Regions from separate parts of the Bradyrhizobium sp. CCBAU 51745 genome, predicted to be linked through region 1. Evidence: riboswitches for the same ligand, from Rfam matches in the RefSeq annotation. Region 1 holds a riboswitch; the other holds the start of a gene.
The links. A riboswitch is a leader RNA that binds a small molecule or an ion and turns the genes downstream of it on or off. The one in region 1 is predicted to bind ZMP and ZTP.
Positions count from the first base shown of each region.

Region 2: it holds a riboswitch for ZMP and ZTP, as region 1 does, so the genes downstream of both, glyA (serine hydroxymethyltransferase) here and purH (bifunctional phosphoribosylaminoimidazolecarboxamide formyltransferase/IMP cyclohydrolase) in region 1, are expected to answer to the same signal.

Region 1 is NZ_LBJP01000074.1:62,141-65,345, reverse strand. Features, by position in the region: gene XH98_RS18905 (MFS transporter) at 1-85, shown strand, start outside; gene purH (bifunctional phosphoribosylaminoimidazolecarboxamide formyltransferase/IMP cyclohydrolase) at 204-1,796, opposite strand; ZMP/ZTP riboswitch at 1,821-1,903, opposite strand; gene XH98_RS18895 (heparinase II/III family protein) at 1,963-3,205, opposite strand, start outside.
Region 2 is NZ_LBJP01000086.1:91,696-94,900, forward strand. Features, by position in the region: gene XH98_RS27135 (metallophosphoesterase) at 1-33, shown strand, start outside; gene XH98_RS27140 (CDP-archaeol synthase) at 27-515, opposite strand; gene glyA (serine hydroxymethyltransferase) at 603-1,880, opposite strand; ZMP/ZTP riboswitch at 1,915-2,000, opposite strand; gene XH98_RS27150 (MBL fold metallo-hydrolase) at 2,511-3,205, opposite strand, start outside.

The DNA of each region.
Region 1 (3,205 bases):
CACCGCCAGCCAGAAGGCCGGCATGGCCGTGCTGGTCGTGTTTTTCGTGACGGGATTCGCGTTGTTGATGCGGGTGAAAGAGTAGCCAAGCTACGCGATCTCGCCGCCGTCATTGCGAGAACCGAAGCGACGAAGCAATCCAGACCCTCTCTGTGGAAACAGACTGGATTGCGTCGCTTCGCTCGCAATGACGAGTTGATAGATCAGTGCCGGAAGTGCCTCGTCCCCGTGAACACCATGGCGATGCCATGCTCGTCGGCGGCCTTGATCACCTCGTCATCGCGCATGGAGCCGCCGGGCTGCACCACCGCGGTGGCGCCGGCCTCGATACAGGCGAGCATGCCGTCGGCGAACGGGAAGAACGCATCCGACGCCACCACCGAGCCCTTGGTCAGCGGCTCCGCCAGCTTCAGCTCGTTGGCCGCATCCAGCGCCTTGCGTGCCGCGATCCGGGCTGAATCGACACGGCTCATCTGACCCGCGCCGATGCCGACGGTGGCGAGATCCTTGGCGTAGATGATGGTGTTGGACTTGACGTGCTTTGCCACCCGGAAAGCGAACTTCAGGTCGCGCATTTCGGCTTCGGTCGGCGCGCGCTTGGTGACGACCTTGAACGTCATGTCGTCGACCACGGCGTTGTCGCGGCTCTGCACCAGAAGCCCGCCGGCCACCGTCTTCGCCGTGAGGCCCGGCGCGCGGGGATCGGGCAGGCTGCCTGCGAGCAGCAGGCGCAGGTTTTTCTTGCCGCCGATGATGGCGATCGCCTCTTCGCTGGCGTCAGGCGCGATGATGACCTCGGTGAAGATCTTCGTGATCTCGCGCGCGGTGTCGGCATCGAGCGGCCGGTTCATCGCGATGATGCCGCCGAAGGCGGAGGTGGAATCGCAGGCCAGCGCCTTGCGATAGGCCTCGACGAGGTTCGCGCCTTCAGCGACGCCGCAAGGGTTGGCGTGCTTGACGATGACGCAGGCCGCGGTGCGCTTGGTGTCGAACTCGCCGATGCACTCATAGGCCGCGTCGGTGTCGTTGATGTTGTTGTAGGAGAGCTCCTTGCCCTGGAGCTGCCGCGCGGTCGAAACGCCCGGGCGCTTGTCGGGCGTCGCGTAAAACGCCGCGGTCTGGTGCGGGTTCTCGCCGTAGCGCAGCGACTGGATCAACTTGCCGCCAAAGGCGCGGAAGTCGGGTGCGTCAATCTCGAGCTGCCGGTTGAACCAGTTGGAAATGGCGGCGTCATAGGCCGCGGTGCGGGCATAGGCCTTTGCCGCAAGCCGCCGGCGCAGCTTCAGCGTGGTCGCGCCGTTGTTGGCAGCGAGCTCGTCGAGAACGGCCTTGTAGTCGTCGGCCTCGACCACGACCGCGACGTCGTCATGGTTCTTCGCGGCGGCGCGGATCATCGCGGGGCCGCCGATGTCGATATTCTCGATGCAATCCTCGAAGCCGGCGCCTTTGTCGACGGTGGCCTCGAACGGATAGAGGTTGACGACGAGGAGATCGATCGGCGCGATGCCGTGCGCCTTCATCGCCTCGGCATGTTCCTTGTTGTCGCGAATTGCGAGCAGGCCGCCATGCACCTTCGGATGCAGCGTCTTGACGCGGCCATCCATCATCTCGGGGAAGCCGGTGAGGTCCGAGACATCCTTCACCTTGAGGCCCGCCGCGGCGATCGCCTTTGCGGTGCCGCCAGTCGAGACCAGCTCGACGTCATGCGCGGCAAGCGCCTTGGCGAACTCGATCAGGCCCGATTTGTCGGAGACGGAGAGCAGGGCGCGGGTGACGCGACGGGGATGGTCAGTCATGAGCAAGATCCTCTGTTCAGGGAGTGTCTATGCCCAGGCGCGCGGCGGATTATGTGTCGCGCTTCCCGATGGTGCTCCATCCAAGGTCGCCAGTCGCGCGAACGAGCGCTCGATAGCAGCTTTTGGCCGTTTTCACAACGCCGAGATGGGGCCGAATCGAGCGCGTCTACAGCGGAAGTTCCGGCTCGCGCCGTGCGTTGCGGCGGGCATTGGTGACCGCGGGCGAGGCGGTGGAGCGCACAAAGCTCCAGCGGATCGTGGGCGCCTGGCGGGCATCCTGGCGGATCACGATCTGGGCGGTGCGACGCGGGCCGTCATTGCCGGCCAGGAACACGCTGTCCTCGAGCTCGACCTTGTCGTCCAGCGCCTCGAAGGTCCAGACGTCGCGGTTCGGCAGCACCAGCATGACGCCGCGCGCATCCGACAGCCGGCTCGCTTTCACCGCGGGATGCAGATGAAACCGCAGCGCGAAATCGGCGTCAGCGCCCTTGAGCCGCGCGCCTTGCGGCGGCGACAGCGTGTCCTCGCCGTCGATCCGCGTGCCGTCATTGGCGACCATCAGCACGCGCCGATGGATCACGCCGAACTTGGCGAGATAGCCATTATGCGAGGTCGTCAGCAGCGTGCCGCCCTCGACGACCTCGCGATAGCTCTCGACCTCATGAGGGCCGCTGATGATCGGCGCGCCGTGCAGCAGCCGCTTCATCGCCGACATCTCGACGAATTGGCAGGACGAGGTGTCGTGATAAGTCAGCGTCGAATGCGCCGCGGTGCCGCGCGCAAACGGCCGCCAATTGTCGCGGCCTGTGGTCGGCATGCCGCAATTGGTGACGATGCGGCTGATGCCTGAGGACAGTTCGAACGACAGGCAACCGGCATGCGCGTCGTGGCTGACGCCGGGCGGCGGCGGCGCGCCGGTGTCGATGATGACAGTGGTCGGGCCCGCATCGAGGCGCTGGAAGCCGGTGTGCGGCATGTTCGCCATCGGCGCGCCATGGGTATCATCATAGGCGAGCAGCGTCGCGAGCAGATCCGATGGCGTCGCGCTCATGCCGTTGAACAAAGCGAAATTGCCGTCGCCGTGCCGGAAGAAGCGCAGCATCGGCATCATGCGGTCGATCGCATTGAGCAGCGCCGGCGGCGGCGCGATGTTGCGCGCGGCAAAGGTCTGCCGCAGCGGCAACAGATCGATCAGGAGCTCGATCAGCGCACCCGGATTGCGCGAGATGTGGCCGCCGTCGGGGAGGATCTGCCGCTGCAACTCGTCGGAGAGCTTTTTCGATGCGCTGCGGATATTGCGGGCCTGATTGGCGAGGCAAAGCGTGGTGTAGCACAGCGCGATCTGCACCTGGAGTTTCGGCACCCCGTCGGGGATGTTGACCATGGTGTAACGCAGGAAGCGGATCTCG
Region 2 (3,205 bases), on a different contig from region 1:
CATCTTCATTCAGCTCACGCCGGTCATCAATAAGGGCGATCGCGAACATGCAGCCTGAACATCAGGCGGGAGAGGACAATTTCGCCCACGAAGAATACGGCGACCAGGACGACCACGTCGGTGACCGATAGGGACAGGCGTTTCCAACACATGAGGGCTGGTAGCAAGGCCTCCGGCACTTGATCGAGGCCCGTGGCCTTGCCGCTTGGCTTTATGCCCAGTCGACGCTTCGTGAAGCTCGAAAGCAAGTCACCGACCATTGCGCCCAGCCCGACCAGAAAGGCGGATGCGAAGTCCAGGCCAAGAAATGGGGACATGGCCGTGGTGACGACGATCGAAAGCAGCAAACCTCGCCACGTCTTCGAAGGGCCGAACAGCGGGCTGCCGTCAATGAAACGAACACCGCCGTCAAGAGCGCAAGAGAGGCGGCTTCCAAAGAGGCGCTTTGCAAGAACGGGCACGCCATTGGCAACGGCGAGCAATATCAGCAACTTGAAAATGAGCAGGATCTGCATGCCAACGCATATCCATTTGTCCGCGGTGAGCTATACGCTTTTTGAGGTCTGCACCGGTCTAGCGGTGCAGACTGGTTTGGCGGCCGATCAGTTCGCTCCGGACCCGGACACCACACCCGGGACAGGGAAGGCTCGGCACATCTCGACGCACTCTGACCTGAGGCGCGCGAGAACCGCATCGTCGCCGTTGGCCCGCAGAGCAGCCGCAATGAACTCGCCGATGCGACGCATTTCGGTCTCTTCCATGCCACGCGTCGTCGCCGCCGGTGTCCCGAGGCGAACTCCACTCGGCCTGAGCGGCGGGCGCGGATCGTCTGGAATAACCTGCTTGTTCGTGGTGATCGCTATGGCGTCGAGCACCTCCTCGGCTGCTCGCCCGTCAAGTCCGACGGACGCTGCCGTATCGACGACCATCATGTGATTGTCCGTTCCATCAGTCACCAGCTTCATGCCGCGCTCCATCAGTGCGCCGGCGAGAACCTTCGCGTTGCGCAAGACCTGCCGCGCGTAACCCTGGAAATCCGAGGTCGCCGCCCGCTTGAGCGTCACGGCAATCCCGGCCACGACATTCATGTGAGGCCCGCCCTGCAGCCCGGGAAAGACGGACGCATCGATCCGGCCCGCAATTTCCCTCCGGCACAGGATGATCCCGCCCCGGGGGCCGCGCAGCGTCTTGTGCGATGTCGTCGTCATGACGTCGAAGCCGGCATCAAGCGGATTGCGCATGACATCAGCGGCAACCAATCCGCCATAATGGCTCACGTCAGCCATCGTGAGCGCGCCAACTTCGTCGGCAATGCTTTTGAATGCGGCATAGTCGAGGTCGCGCGGATAGGAGCTGTAGCCGCACAACACCATCTTCGGACGCACTTTGCGCGCAATTGCGCGCAATTCGTCGAAATCTATCGCGCCTGATGAAGGGATCGTCTTGTAGCGCATGAAGTTGAACAAACGCCCCATGTGGGACACCGGCGCGCCGTGCGTGAGATGGCCGCCATGGGAGAGGTCCATGGCGAGAATGGTGTCGCCGGGATTCAACAGGCCGAGATAGACGGCCTGGTTCATCGGTGATCCCGAAAGCGGCTGAACGTTGGCGTGCTCGGCACGAAACAGCGAGCAGGCCCGCTGCCGTGCCAGGTTCTCGATTTCGTCCGTATAGTGCTGGCCGCCGTAATATCTGCGTCCAGGATATCCCTCGGAATATTTATTGGTGAAGACCGATCCGAGCAGTTCGAGCACCTCCGGATAGGTGTAATTCTCCGACGGAATCAGTTCGACGCCGTCCTGTTGACGGCGCTCCTCCCCCGCAAGGGCGGCGGCGATCTCGGTATCGTTGATCGACAGTTCGTTGCGAAACGACGGCATGCTCGGGCTCCTCAACACGCTGTTTTTCCAGCAGATGGGTTGCCCAGGCGATCGGCGTCGGATCCATTCGCGCTTCACCGTGGTCGTTTCCACGTTAGCTCGCCAGTCGCGCGAAAGAACGAATGAGCACGGGCTCTTCGCAAAGGAAGGTTAGCCGAGTTGCGAGGCGTCTGCAACTGCCAGTTCGTGCGGCCGTGGGTCACCAATGGCAGACAAGCTATCCGCGTACGAGCGTCACGCCGGTGATGAGGCACACAACGCCGATTCCTCGCAGGAGCGTGATGGGCGAGGCTGGCGCCTGCAGCCAGGGCGACGAGAGATGCGAGGAAATTCATGCCGCTACTTCAGACGCATAAGAGCAGGACCGGGGAGCTAGGCTGCCTCCCCTACATTGAGATTGCTCTGCAGCTGCGCTCGCCGCAGAAGCGTACGGGCGTAAGCCTCGGAGCTGAGGTCGCCCCGCCGGATTGCCTCGGCAGCGGCAGCAAGGCCGAGCGAGAGATGCTGGCCTGTCCTGCGTCGTTCGTCGAAGGATTGCTAGATATATCCGTCATGCTTCGTCGCTTGCGGAGCAAGCCGGCTGCGGCGGACCACAGCGGCTATCCCAAACCATTGAATGACACTCATCAGCTACGTATCTCGCTTTGGCAAAGGAGCGTCCTGTTGCGCCTCTTCGGGCACGAATGAAAAGCCGTTCGCACGACTGCGTATCCGACCGCCATGCGGGATGCCGAAGTGCGCCGGAAACATGAGGCTGTTATGTTCCGCGCAATGGCCGAGCACGCGCAGGCGCGATTGCATCGCTTGCTCCGGATTCATGCAGAACCGGCTGCTCCAGTCGGGGCGGTAGACTTGAATGGGATTATGCATGACGTCGCCGATGAAGAGGCCCTCATCCTCGCCACTCAGGAGCCGCAAGATCACGTGTCCAGGGGAGTGCCCCGGCGCCGGCTCGATCAAAAGGTTGTCGCCGAGCTGGTCGGTCGTGCTCACGACCTGTTCCTGCTTGGCGGCGATCACGGGCAGGACGGAGTCGGTGAAGACATCGCGCGGCTCCTCCGGCAGATGCGGATTGTGCGATGGGTTCCAAAAGTTCAGTTCCTCGCGAGAGAAGACATATCTCGCGTTTGGGAAGGTCGGGACCCAGCGGCCGTCGACCAATCGGGTATTCCAGCCGACGTGATCAACGTGAAGGTGGGTGCACAGCACATAGTCGATGTCCGCCGGCTCCAGGCCTGCGCTTCGGAGACGATCAAGATAAGGCGTGCCGAGTTGATGGAAATGCGGCGATGCCGGCCGGTTCTTGGCGTTGCCGCAGCAGGTGT